3 regions of the Brevibacillus sp. AF8 genome follow, and region 2 is predicted to be linked to each of the others. Evidence: predicted binding sites of a transcription regulator. Region 2 holds the regulator's gene; each other region holds the start of a gene.
The links. Region 2 encodes LexA, which represses DNA repair genes until DNA is damaged. Its sites were predicted from a motif close to CGAACATATGTTCG; they were not measured.
Positions count from the first base shown of each region.

Region 1: a site for LexA is predicted at 1,884-1,897, ahead of uvrB (excinuclease ABC subunit UvrB). Genes of this name have one in related genera too.
Region 3: a site for LexA is predicted at 2,797-2,810, ahead of KB186_RS21185 (WYL domain-containing protein). Genes of this name have one in related genera too.

Region 1 covers NZ_JAGQDN010000025.1:12,918-17,180, forward strand. Annotated here, with positions in the region: gene uvrB (excinuclease ABC subunit UvrB) at 1-1,805, opposite strand, end outside; gene KB186_RS24460 (flagellar hook assembly protein FlgD) at 1,986-2,918, shown strand; gene KB186_RS24465 (hypothetical protein) at 2,982-4,263, opposite strand, start outside.
Region 2 covers NZ_JAGQDN010000001.1:639,118-643,380, forward strand. Annotated here, with positions in the region: gene KB186_RS02370 (HelD family protein) at 1-474, opposite strand, end outside; gene crcB (fluoride efflux transporter CrcB) at 514-879, opposite strand; gene KB186_RS02380 (DUF896 domain-containing protein) at 976-1,173, opposite strand; gene yneA (cell division suppressor protein YneA) at 1,250-1,585, opposite strand; gene lexA (transcriptional repressor LexA) at 1,748-2,371, shown strand; gene KB186_RS02395 (DUF456 domain-containing protein) at 2,422-2,907, opposite strand; gene KB186_RS02400 (DUF4269 domain-containing protein) at 3,016-3,591, shown strand; gene KB186_RS02405 (SOS response-associated peptidase) at 3,588-4,263, opposite strand, start outside.
Region 3 covers NZ_JAGQDN010000019.1:1,763-6,025, forward strand. Annotated here, with positions in the region: gene KB186_RS21170 (xanthine phosphoribosyltransferase) at 1-357, opposite strand, end outside; purine riboswitch at 589-690, opposite strand; gene rsgA (ribosome small subunit-dependent GTPase A) at 827-1,912, opposite strand; gene KB186_RS21180 (hypothetical protein) at 2,156-2,422, opposite strand; gene KB186_RS21185 (WYL domain-containing protein) at 2,518-2,739, opposite strand; gene KB186_RS21190 (MFS transporter) at 2,906-4,147, opposite strand.

The DNA of each region.
Region 1 (4,263 bases), on a different contig from region 2:
TCCGCTACCTTGGTCGCCTCGATCACGTCGCGGACGGACTTTTTCACGGTTTGCGGCGTGATGCCGTGCTCTTCATTGTACGCCATCTGAATGGAACGACGACGTTCTGTCTCTCGAATCGCAGAAGCCATCGAATCTGTCATTTTGTCCGCGTACATGATAACGCGTCCCTCTGCGTTCCGCGCAGCCCGACCGATCGTCTGAATCAGCGAGCGCTCATTGCGCAGGAACCCTTCCTTGTCTGCATCCAAAATCGCCACAAGCGATACCTCCGGCAGGTCTAGACCTTCCCGCAAGAGGTTGATCCCGACAAGCACGTCAAACTCGCCCAAACGCAACGAACGTAAAATCTGCATCCGCTCAATCGTTTTAATATCCGAGTGAAGATAGCGGACCTTGATTCCGATTTCTTTCAGATAGTCCGTCAAATCCTCAGACATTTTCTTCGTCAGAGTCGTGACGAGAACTCGCTCATTTTTTGCAATCGTAGCCTGAATCTCGCCAATCAAATCGTCAATCTGTCCTTTGATCGGACGTACCGTAACTGTTGGGTCAATCAAGCCTGTCGGACGAATCACCTGCTGCACCATTTCCGGGCTGTGCTCCAGCTCATAAGGACCAGGCGTAGCTGAAATGTAAATCGCTTGTTTCAGCTTTCCTTCAAACTCTTCGAACTTGAGTGGGCGGTTATCGCGTGCAGAAGGCAGACGGAATCCGTGATCGACGAGTACATCCTTTCGTGCGCGGTCACCGTTATACATCCCCCGAACCTGCGGCAAGGTCATATGCGACTCATCCATCATGACGATAAAATCTTCTGGGAAGTAATCCAGCAAGGTATACGGAGCATGCCCGGCAGGAAGTCCCGTCAGATGACGTGAGTAGTTTTCAATACCGGAGCAAAAGCCCATCTCCATCATCATCTCAATATCGTACCGTGTGCGTTGCTCCAGTCGCTGTGCTTCCAGAAGCTTGCCCGCATCACGGAATTCTTTCAGTCTTTCTTCCAGTTCGGCCTCGATGCTTTGGATAGCCAGCTTCATTTTCTCCTCGCGCGTCACGTAGTGAGAGGCAGGGAAAATGGCAATGTGATCACGCTGTCCCAAAATCTCCCCGGTCAGTACGTCAATCGAAGTAATCCGCTCAATTTCATCTCCGAAAAACTCTACGCGAATCGCCTGCTCACTCTGTGAAGCAGGAAAAATCTCCACCACGTCACCCCGCACGCGGAACGTACCACGTGTAAAGTTGATATCGTTGCGTGTGTACTGGATATCGACCAGCCGATGCAAAATCTCGTCCCGTCCTTTTTCCATGCCAACACGCAAAGACAAGAGCAGTTCGCGATACTCTTCCGGCGAACCCAATCCGTAAATGCAGGAGACGGAGGCAACGATGATCACGTCTCGGCGTTCAAACAGCGCACTGGTAGCCGAGTGACGGAGCTTGTCGATCTCCTCGTTGATGCTCGAGTCTTTTTCAATAAACGTATCCGATTGGGGAATGTATGCTTCGGGTTGATAGTAATCGTAGTAGCTGACGAAGTATTCCACCGCGTTGTTCGGGAAAAACTCCTTAAACTCTGCACACAGCTGAGCGGCCAGAGTTTTGTTGTGAGCCATCACGAGTGTCGGCCTGTTCACCTGAGCAATTACCTGGGCAGCCGTATAAGTCTTTCCCGTTCCCGTCGCACCCAGCAATGTCTGGTGTCGCTTGCCAGCCTTTAACCCTGCCACCAGCTCGGCAATGGCAGTCGGCTGGTCACCGGACGGTTGAAACTCCGATACCAATTCAAAACGCTCCATTCCCTCGTTCATCTCCTCATAGCATGACTGTTTCTACTTCCATTATAACACAATTCCGGCTAGTTTAAGCCCAAAATTCGAACAAACGTTTGTCTTCATCTTTCCACCAATTTTTCCGATATAAGATGAAGGAAGCACAAACATACGCAGATACACTCGCCACCTTCAGGGAGGATTGACATGTCAGATACCGGAACAACCGTCAAAAATAACCCTTATATACAACCGCATATGAGCTATAAAGGCAAAAAAGAATTCTCCACAGAGCTCGACCAAAATGCCTTTATGAAGCTCATGCTGGAGCAGTTAAAGCATCAAGACCCTATGTCCCCCATGGACAACTCTCAGTTCATCCAACAAACAAGTATGCTGACCATGGTAGAAAAAATCACAAAAATGACCACGCTGATGGAGCAATCGAACAACAGCATGGTCACTTTGGAAAAGTATGAAAAGCTGGTAGGTCGTACTGCCTCGTATTCCCTTACTACAAAAGACGAGATGACGGGAGAAACCAAGACGGAGAAGAAAGAAGGCGTACTTGATGCCGTCTACATGGATCAAGGCAAAATCTACTTCCGTATTGCAGGCGAATCGACGCCGATTCCGCTGGCAGACGTCTCCGGATTGGAATCGCAAGGTCTGGCCGGCAATACGCTCGACAACAGCGTGAAGTACATGGAAATGATCGGTCGTGAGATTTCCTATAAAGTAACAAAGGAAGTCGACCGGGATGGCAATCCAGATACCAAAAACGACATTTCCAAAGTTGATGAAATCTTGAATGGCGTCATCACTGGTTTTACCACCAAAAACGGTACCGCACAATTCCAACTGGATAATGGATCAACCGTAAAAGCCGAAGAAATCGTAGGCATGACGGTGAAACCTGAAAACAGAACAATGGGCAACTCCCTTGCCTACGCGCAAATGATCGGCTACAACATCACGTACAACCAGTCTCAAACGAATCCGGATGGCACCACTAGCACTACTCCTCTTACCGGAGTAGTTAAGGCTGTCAGCATGAAAAACGGAGTCGTCGAATTCGTCCTCCAGGATGATAAGAAAGTTGCTCTCAATCAAATCACAGGATTCGAAGCAACTGCCTAGAACCTATACAAAAAGCCGCACATCTTCGAAATCGGAGAAGGCGGCTTTTTCTTTTGCAAATACCTATTCGTTTACGATCACTTTTCCGGTTATCGCATCCACATAAAACGTATCATCTACTTTAAATTCTCCCCCGCAGAAGCAATGCGAGCGAGTTTGGCGAAACGAAAGGTCATAGCCGAGCTTCCATGTAATCGTGCCTTTCTTATAATCTGGCTGGTGGATATAGGTCAGCTCAAGTGGATAGGTTTGCAGTAATCGGGTCATGGCCACTTGTTCTTTAAGGGCTTGGGAACGGGCCGGGTATTTGACACTGGCCGGTTTGTTTATGCTCACCTGCTCCCATGTACCCGTCCATGAATCGATCTGAATCGTATACATCCCGTTCTCCACACTTTGATTGACCCCATAAACTGGAATGCCGTTTACAAGGGGATCAGCTATGATCGAGGTGTACCTTTCATCTCCATCCTCCGTTATTTGGATCTGATTGCTTCCAGACGGAGCCAGTCTTTTCAAAAGCTTATCCGCTTCCATCCGATCCCGCTTCTTATCCGTTTTCACATTAGACCATTGTGGATTGTTCACCTTTGTGGAAAATTCAAGCAGTTCACCAGTCTTTGCATCTGTCACGAGTAGATGATGCTGCTCGCCGTTATTGCTTCCCTCAGGAAAGGTAGCCATTCGAGATATCTTGTCAGCATCGGGAACCCCTTCACCAAAATTTCCCCATATGAAATAACGAAGGGCTGGACCATCATCGTAACTCGCCTCGTAGATGGACAGCGGCAGCTTTTCTGTTTCGATTCTAAACAACATGCGTAACAAATCACGCGCTTGCGTCTCTGTTTGCGCTACCCACCTCTCACCTGTTCCGGTCACATTGATGATCTGAGAGGGGTTGGTTGTCGCTCGGGAATTCGTTGTGACCAATCGTTTGCCACTAAAGGCATCCAATGCACTACCTGTATGTTGTTGCGTGATAATTCCATTTTTCAGGACATAAGCGAGCTTTGCTTCTACCTGATCGCTTTGATTATGAATGGGCAATAAATAAACGAGCTCCAATGGACGGCTTTCTTGCCACTTTCGAACAGCTTGTTCGGGGGAGATGATGCGCTGCGGAGATGGGAGTGAAGAGGGACTTACTTTTTCGTATAGCCTGCCATCAAACGTAGAAAACCAAACGATTCTTCCCGAGGCATCAAAACTGACGAGACAATCATAATCGTCATCGAGCACCACATTATTCAGGACTCGCACCAACCGAACCGTCAATAGGTCCTTATTTTTAAAAACCTCTCTTGCTTGGTAAGCATTTCCTGTGGCAGTTCCCTGCAATCCA
Region 2 (4,263 bases):
GCGGTTAATCGTTTCTTTTACCGCTCCATCATAGATGCCGACGATCTTACCGTCTTCAATCGCAAAATTACGCTTTAAGCGAACTTCACCTCGCACGATCTCTCGTCCCATTCGATAAAACGCGTCTTTGCTCTCACCGGAATAATAAAGACTGGCGATAGGCGCACGCCAATCCACGACGACAGAATCAAACGTATCGCTGCGTACAATTCCCCGTTTTCCTATGTAGACCTGATCCAGCTCGTAGATCTCATCTTTCAAGAAGTCCACTCTGCCGAAATAAGGCTTCTCTCGCCCCTGATCTTCCAGGTAACGCAAATCCTTTGCCTTTTTATAGTTAACGACCTGTTTCACATAGTCATCTGTCGCCTCGCGAATATCATTGCGAAGCTGCTCCATTTCTTCGTCAATCGCCGAAATTGTTTCATCCAGCTTTTTTTGTTCCCATTCATAATCACGATGCTGTGTACTCACCTTCATTCCCCCTCACATGTATCGTGTCCATTGAACGTATCAGGACCATTGCCTACCCAGCCATATTCCAACCGCACAAGAAAGTAGCCCGACTCCCAAACTGAGAAGAGCGTACAAAGTGCCACGCAACAGGTGGCCTTCTCCCCAAAAAGTGACCACTTCCAAGGAAAAGCTAGAGAAAGTCGTAAATCCTCCCATGACCCCCGTTGCAAATAAGAGATAGAGTGTTGGAGATAATATGCCACGTTCTTTCCCCAGCACGAACAAGATGCCGATGATCAACGATCCACAAACATTGGCGATCCAGGTTCCCCATGGCCATCCCGGCTGATTCGCAAGCAAAGACAATAGGTAGCGCAAAAGAGAGCCAACTGCTCCTCCAACCGCTACAGCTATCCACGCCATCGCTTTCCCTCCCTGGCAATCAAAGCGTTATGTATGTCACAGAAAAAGACACCCTAGCGTCAAGCGAGGATGTCTGTCGTATCAGTAATTGTTATCTTACTGTTTTGGCTTATTTTCTTCAAGGTCTTCCACATAACGGATGGAATCCAAATTAGCTCTCAATGAAAGCTTAACGGCGTCAATGTACTTTTGGCGCAATGCTTTTTGTTCGAGCTTTTCTTCTTCAGTCAAACCTTCTTCGCGAGATTTTTTGACCAATTCATTAATGCGTTTAATTTCTGCGTCAGATACCACTGCTGGTTCCTCCCACTCTGTAGTAGTGCCGCTTCATTATACCACATTCGAATGATCCCGCAAGACAGCCGAACACTTACGGCATATCAGGCATGATCAGAGTCTGACCCGGGTAAATCCTGTTGCTATCCAAACCGTTCGCTTCCTTGATTTCTATGATATAGTCACGAACATCTGTATGCTGATCTGAGTAGCGAACGGCTAACGACCATAGGCTATCTCCGGATTGTACGGTTACCTCAATGCCTTGTGGCTCCTCCATTGGCGAAGAAGCAAACACTAGTTCGGTCAACAAGTAAAAAAAGAGAATAAATGTAATAAGAAACAAGAGAGCTTGACCTCTCGTGATACCAAAACGAACACGACGTTCTTCTTTTTTCTCGAAACGATTACGTACTGTCGATGAATTCATGATAATGGCCCCCTTACAAACATACGTTCTGTCCTTTTGTAAACTCATAATAAATGAGAACGTATGTTCATGTCAACAATGAATCGAACTTATGTTTGTCGAACGCAAGCTCCCATGGTATAATATAGGAAAATATGTTCGAGAAATCAGGGGTGTCTTTCTATGTCAAAATTATCGAGTAGACAACAAGCCATCATCGAGTTCATACGAAAGGAAGTTCGTGATAAAGGATATCCGCCTTCTGTACGTGAAATTGGAGAGGCTGTCGGACTCGCTTCCAGCTCAACGGTACATGGTCATTTGGCACGTTTAGAGAAAAAAGGCCTCATTCGTCGAGACCCTACCAAACCTCGCGCCATCGAATTGCTATCAGATGAAGATCGTTTTCAAGACAATTTCGAAGACTCTGTCGTCCGTGTGCCCGTAATCGGAAAAGTAACTGCTGGACAACCGATTACAGCCATTGAGGATGTGGAAGAATACTTCCCGCTTCCAGACAATATCGTGACTTCAGACAAGGTCTACATGCTGCGTGTCTCCGGGAACAGTATGATTGATGCCGGAATTCTCGACGGAGATTACGTCATTGTTCGCCAACAACACGTAGCGAACAATGGTGACATTGTCGTAGCCATGACAGAAGAAGACGAAGCGACCGTCAAAAGATTTTTCAAAGAAAAGAACCACTTCCGACTCCAACCGGAGAATGCCACAATGGAACCGATCATTCTGGAGCATGTCACCATTCTCGGTAAAGTCATCGGTGTCTATCGCCTCATTCACTAGTTTCCACGTAAAAAAGGACAGCCTCGGCTGTCCTTTTCGTTTTCTATATGTTATCTGGCGATAAAAAACCAGATGATCATCGTAACTTGCAAGATGACTTTTACGACCGCACTGCCCAAAAATCCGATCAGTGAACCTACCCCTGCTTTCACTGCTCGCTCCATCGATTGCTTCTGCACCATTAACTCTACGATAACGACGAATACAAACGGCAAGATCAGCATACCAAACGGTGGAAACACGAAAATCCCGAGGATAATTCCGACCGCAGCGGCAATGGACGACCATTTTGACCCCCCATACTTTTTCACGAAGTACATGTTCGTCAGCAAGTCAGCACCGTAAAGTAGAATGCTTAGAACGACCATTCCCCACCAAAAGGATGCCGGCAATCCCGCTCCCGGATCTGCAATAAAAAAGTGATAGAGTAAAAAGCCCGCCCACAGCAAGATCGTATCAGGTAAAACGGGTAAGAAAATTCCTGCGATGCTAAGCAAGAACAATAACACAACTACGACCCACAAAAATATTTCCATCCACTACACTCCCTTCATTTAGGTATACGAGTGATTACCGATTTCGTTGCGTACTTATTCACTTTTGTCTAAACTATTTTAAAAGAAAGTAGACATGGAGGTTGTCTCATGAGAAATTGGCATGATCTCTCTTACCTGGGCAGAGGAACAATACGCCAAAAAGCGGCGTTGGAAGCAATTCAACAGACGCACCTCATGGAAGTACTATCCGATTACCGTCCAGTGCTTGCCGGAACCATCCCATTGAACATTGACGTTGTAGGAAGTGATCTGGATATTATTTGCGAGAGTCATGATTTGCATCAGTTTGAGCAGGTTGTTCGTAAAGCGTTTGGCTGTTTGCCTGGATTTGAAGTGACTCAACTAGATATAAAAAGTATTCCCACGTGCGTTATCTCTTTTTTCACAGCTGACTTTTGGTTTGAATTGTTTGCTCAACCGTTAGCTGTCGAAAAGCAAAATGCCTATCGTCATATGGACATCGAAGCACGATTGCTAGAAATAGGGGGCATGGATGCATACCAACACATCAGAGCTCTGAAGCAAAGCGGCATCAAAACCGAGCCTGCATTTGCTCGATACTTTCATATTCCAGGTAGTGATCCATATGAGGCCTTGTTGCAATTGGAATCGTTAACCGAACAGGAATTACGTGAAAGAGTTCATCTCCTACGAAAGGATTAATCTTCAAGCAAAGAGCCGACCTCTACTTCTTCAATACAGGAAGGATCATCATTTTTGGGGCTGCCCACTTTGGTAGATACCGGATACACCATCATCTCGCTGGAATCATAGGGGGTAAACAGTGACTGGAGCTGCAACCGATCATACTTCTCCCGATCAAGCCATAAGTCCTCGCCATCTTTCTTTAAGATGACAGGCATTCGCTCATGAATATTCTCCATGAGCTCATTCGCCTTTGTCGTAACAATCGTACAGGTATGTACTTTTTCTCCCTCTTGATTCGTCCACGTATCAAACAGGCCAGCAAAAGCGAATGGTTCCCCGGTTTTCAACATGATCCGCATCGGTTGTTTCCCTGAAATGGTGTTCATCCACTCATAAAAGCTGTCGGCAGGAAGGATGCATCGCTTTCGGGCGAAAAGCTGTTTGAATGCTGGCTTTTCATTTAATGTCTCGCAACGCGCATTGATCATTTTGTAGCTGCTCTTCTCATCGGCAGACCACGACGGTACTAGCCCCCATCTCAACTGACCCATACGCCGTTCGCCGCGATCTGCAATAATCGCTGGAATGAACTGACCCGGTGCAATATTGTACCGTGGCTTTGCATCAAATGGAATGACTTCGATTTGGAACCGTTCCTTCCATTTTTCCAAGTTCGTTACGAGAGTA
Region 3 (4,263 bases), on a different contig from region 2:
GCGGTCTTCTTTGGACAAATACTGACGGGAAACACTGATTTGATACGTTTCCTGACGGGTAAAAGAATGAACAGGAGCAGAGTATACTTCCTCTGTCAACGTGACAGCTTTTTTCTTTTTCGCATAGATAAAGGGAACACCCAAAGCAAAGGAAGTCGCCATCGCAAAATGAATTCCACTTGCCTCAATCGTCACGACTTTTGTAATGTTTTCACCAGCGAACAACTCGGCAAAACGCTGTCCGATCTTCATCGTCAATTGTGGATCTACCTGGTGGTTCAAAAACGCATCCACCTTCAAAACGGATGCCGACAGTACCTTGCCGTCCTGTACGATGCGCTCTTGTAATTCTTTCATCAGTTCTTCCTCCTCGGATATGGTTCCGGCCACTTTTTACCTGCGGCCTGCTGAAAATATAGAAAGCCCAGAGTGGACAGTGTCACAAGCGGGCTACGTAATAAACCAACGCCAAGTGAAACTGTCCCTCTGGGCTTTTATCCCTTAGGTGTGACACATCATTCGTGCCTGCGTCGCTCGGACCAGCTTTCTTTCAACCTATGATTGGAATAGGAAAGAAAAAGACGGAACCCTAGACGCACTTTCACTCGTAGTCAGGTGATTTACGGTCACCTGGTAGAAACGGTTGGGCCTTATTCCCAAAATTATACGAGCTACCTATCTATTTTTTTCGAAGTGTAATAACGAGTATTGACCAAATCTATCATAACTCCCTCGTTGTGAGCAAGCGTTAATTTTTGAAAGGAAAAGGAAGCGCTTACTTGCTCAAACAAAGGAAAGAGCCCTGATTTCTCAAGGGCTCTCATACTTATCTCTTCGGTTTTTTCTGCCGCATTTGAACGTTGAGCTTCTTCCATTTATCCCTTTCAGCCGCTGCAAGCCTTGCATCTTCTTTACGCGCCAGATGTGCCAATTCGCGTTGAAGCTTCAGATAACTGTCAAAGCGTGCCTTTTCCAATGATCCAGCTTGGATGGCAACTTGAACAGCACAGCCAGGCTCGCGCATATGCTTACAATCATTGAAACGGCATGTTTCCGCAATGGACTCGATATCGTCAAAGGCACCGCGGAAGCCTTCATCTGCCTCCCAGAGCTGAAGTTCCCTCATGCCTGGTGTATCGATCATCAGAGCACCACTCGGCAAGCGGAACAATTCACGATGTGTCGTCGTATGGCGGCCACGGTCATCACCTTCACGAACGCCACTGACTTTTTGCATCTCCGCTCCGCTCAATTTATTAATCAACGTGGATTTGCCAACACCAGAGGAACCCATCAAGGCAATCGTCTGGCCCTCGCCCAGATACGGTGCGAGTTGATCCAGTCCTTCTCCCTGCTCAGCACTGACTACGTGAACAGGTACTCCGATCGCAACTGATTCTACCTCTGCCATGCATGCATCCAGATCGTCACACAAATCTGCTTTGGAAAGCACAATTACCGGATTGGCTCCACTTTCCCACGCGAGAATGAGATAGCGTTCTAACCTGCGCAAATTCAAATCATTATTCAAGGAATTCACGAGGAAAACGGTATCGACGTTCGCGGCCACAATCTGCTCTTCCACTGTATCCCCAGCTACTTTGCGGGAAAACTTGCTCTTACGTGGAAGAAGTCCGTGGATGGAGGCTTTCTTTTCCTCTGGGCGAGCACTGATCACTACCCAGTCCCCGACAGCCGGAAAATCTTCTCGCCCGATGGCTTCATAACGAAGCTTACCCGTTACTTCGCCCAAGAGCTCGCCATGCTCACTCCACAGACGATAAATACGTTTATGTTCGAGTGTGATACGTCCCACACTGTAGCCTTGCTCGGCATAAGGGGCAAAATGATTAGCAAAATACTCATTCCAGCCCATAGATTGCAATACTTGTTGATTGGTTAGTTGATTCACTGCGGATTCCCCCTGCAATTGGTTAAATATATGGCTATCAGCCAGAACCAGTCACAGTCGAATCCTCATTTGGTGAACGGTATTACTGTTCGCTTGAAAGGAGGATTCCTGTGACCCCGACTACGACACTCTGAACAAATTTGATGACTACCATAAAACATCTCTCCTTTAGCAAACCTACCATTCAGGTTTGGAATCATATTTCCCAATTATTGTACCATAATGAAACAAAATGCAACAGCGTCAATCTCCCCCGCCGCCGCCTCCACTATCTCCGCCACCACCGCTGTCTCCACCACTACCGCTATCACTTCCGCCGTCATAGCTATCCCAACGATCGTTTGAGTCGTGATTTCGATGATGATGATTGTGAGAGCTGTCTACAAAGAAGGCTCCGCCCCCGCTGTCTGAAGAGGAATGAGAGCGACTACTTCCGCCTTTTGCAGCTTTGGACGCCAAGACAAATACTACGATCAAAAACATGATGACGATGACAATGAAGAACTCCATTGTTGTCCCCGCCCTTCCTCTTTTTTGAAGTTGTTTCCTATTTAGTATAACATAGTGTAGCTGGAATAGGCTGGGGGCGTGGAGGATGATCCCTTTCATCCGGCAAAATGCCCTGACACGGGTACGATCGCCAAAATGTTTTCCAATACAAATACACGATACGCCTTCCTCATATAACAATATGCTTTTAAGCTCCCTTTGTTCTCATCAATCTGTACCAGACGGATCGTGCGCCTGCTAGTCTCTCCATCCTTCTTCAAATAAATGATCTCCACTGCTTGCTGCCGCGTTGCGTACCTTCTCAACTCCTGAATCATCAGGCTGTCACCACCACATAATGTGTCTTCTTGTTGTTGAGATCATCATATCAAAAGAGAACATTTGTTCGCAAGTTTTGTTTGCAATAACCAACGATTTCCACAACAAAAAGACATGCGCCCTAAAAATGGACACATGCCTTATACTTGTCACACTTTGTTTGACTCAGCGCCTTCTAAGCGCACGCCCGAACACAATCAGAATCGGTGCCAATAAAATAGCCGCCGCAACCAGCGAAGCACGAATCGAAAAACGGGTTCCGATCCACCCGACAGCCGGACCACCTGCCGTTTGTCCTAAGGCATTGGACTGGCCCATCATCGATAAAACCGTCGCTCGCACACTGCTCTCAATGTTTAGATTCAGCCACGTATCATACAGCGGACTGCTTAAAGACTGAATCACACCGATTAACAGCAATGCAACTAATGCCCAGCTAAAGCTAGGGGAAAAAGCAAAAGCAATCATCGCTGCAATTTTGAGTCCCGTCAACGTGAACATGCCCACAAGGACAACCCTCTCATTGTTCACATTCAGCCTTTTTTCCACAACGCCTACGACGATGAGGCCGAGTAAGCTTGCGAGTGCGGCAATGATCCCGAACCACATTGGCATTGAAATAGCCGCTAGCTCCGGAAAGCCAATTTCTGCGATCAAATGCGCTTCCCACAAACGGTCATACCCTTCAGAAGCTGCACCCGTAAATAGGGTCACGAACAAGATCAGCATGAGAACCGGCTGACTGCGAATCACTTGGGCACCCGAAGTCCACGTCTGAATCATTTCCTTCACGTGGGAAGCACCTTGCTCACGCTCACGAGGAATAAATCCGGTCTCCTTCATGAACAGAATCAGAAAGACACCAAGCCCCAGATACATAAAGCCACCTATGAGGAAAGGCAAATGGGGGGCGAGTGTTGACAAAGCCACACTAAGTGCAATCCCGAGCAGATTCCCAAACAAGGAATAGCGCTTAGCCTTCATGAAAATCGTACCGATCTTCTCTTCTCCAACCTCATCCACAATCCATGCAGTATCCGCTCCACTGATAAACGTATACCCGAGACCACTGATGACTTGCGAAAACAGGACCAAGCCGAAGACAGAAATCAACGGTATCCAAGCATCAAGCACGGGAACGATCCCCTGCATCGAAAATCCAATTCCCAGAAAAAACATCCCAATAATGACGGAGCGACGGCGACTGTACGTGTCCGCAACTACTCCTGTTATCCCTTCAAACACCAACACGGATAACTCCAATACCGTCCCGATCAATAGCAATTCAAACGGGTTAAAGCCCAGTGTCACAATATAGTAAAGCGCATAGGTCGTGAACATGGTTGTATTGGCCAGGGAAGTCAAAAAACTTTTGATCGTATATACTTTTGTCGCATTCATGAACATGGAAGCAGTATCCACCTTTTTTTAGGCAGATGACGCGTCCCGTTTTCACATACTGATCGCTACTCTACAATCCGCTACTGTGCAATCCGCTACTGTGCAAAATGCGTACGCGTCAT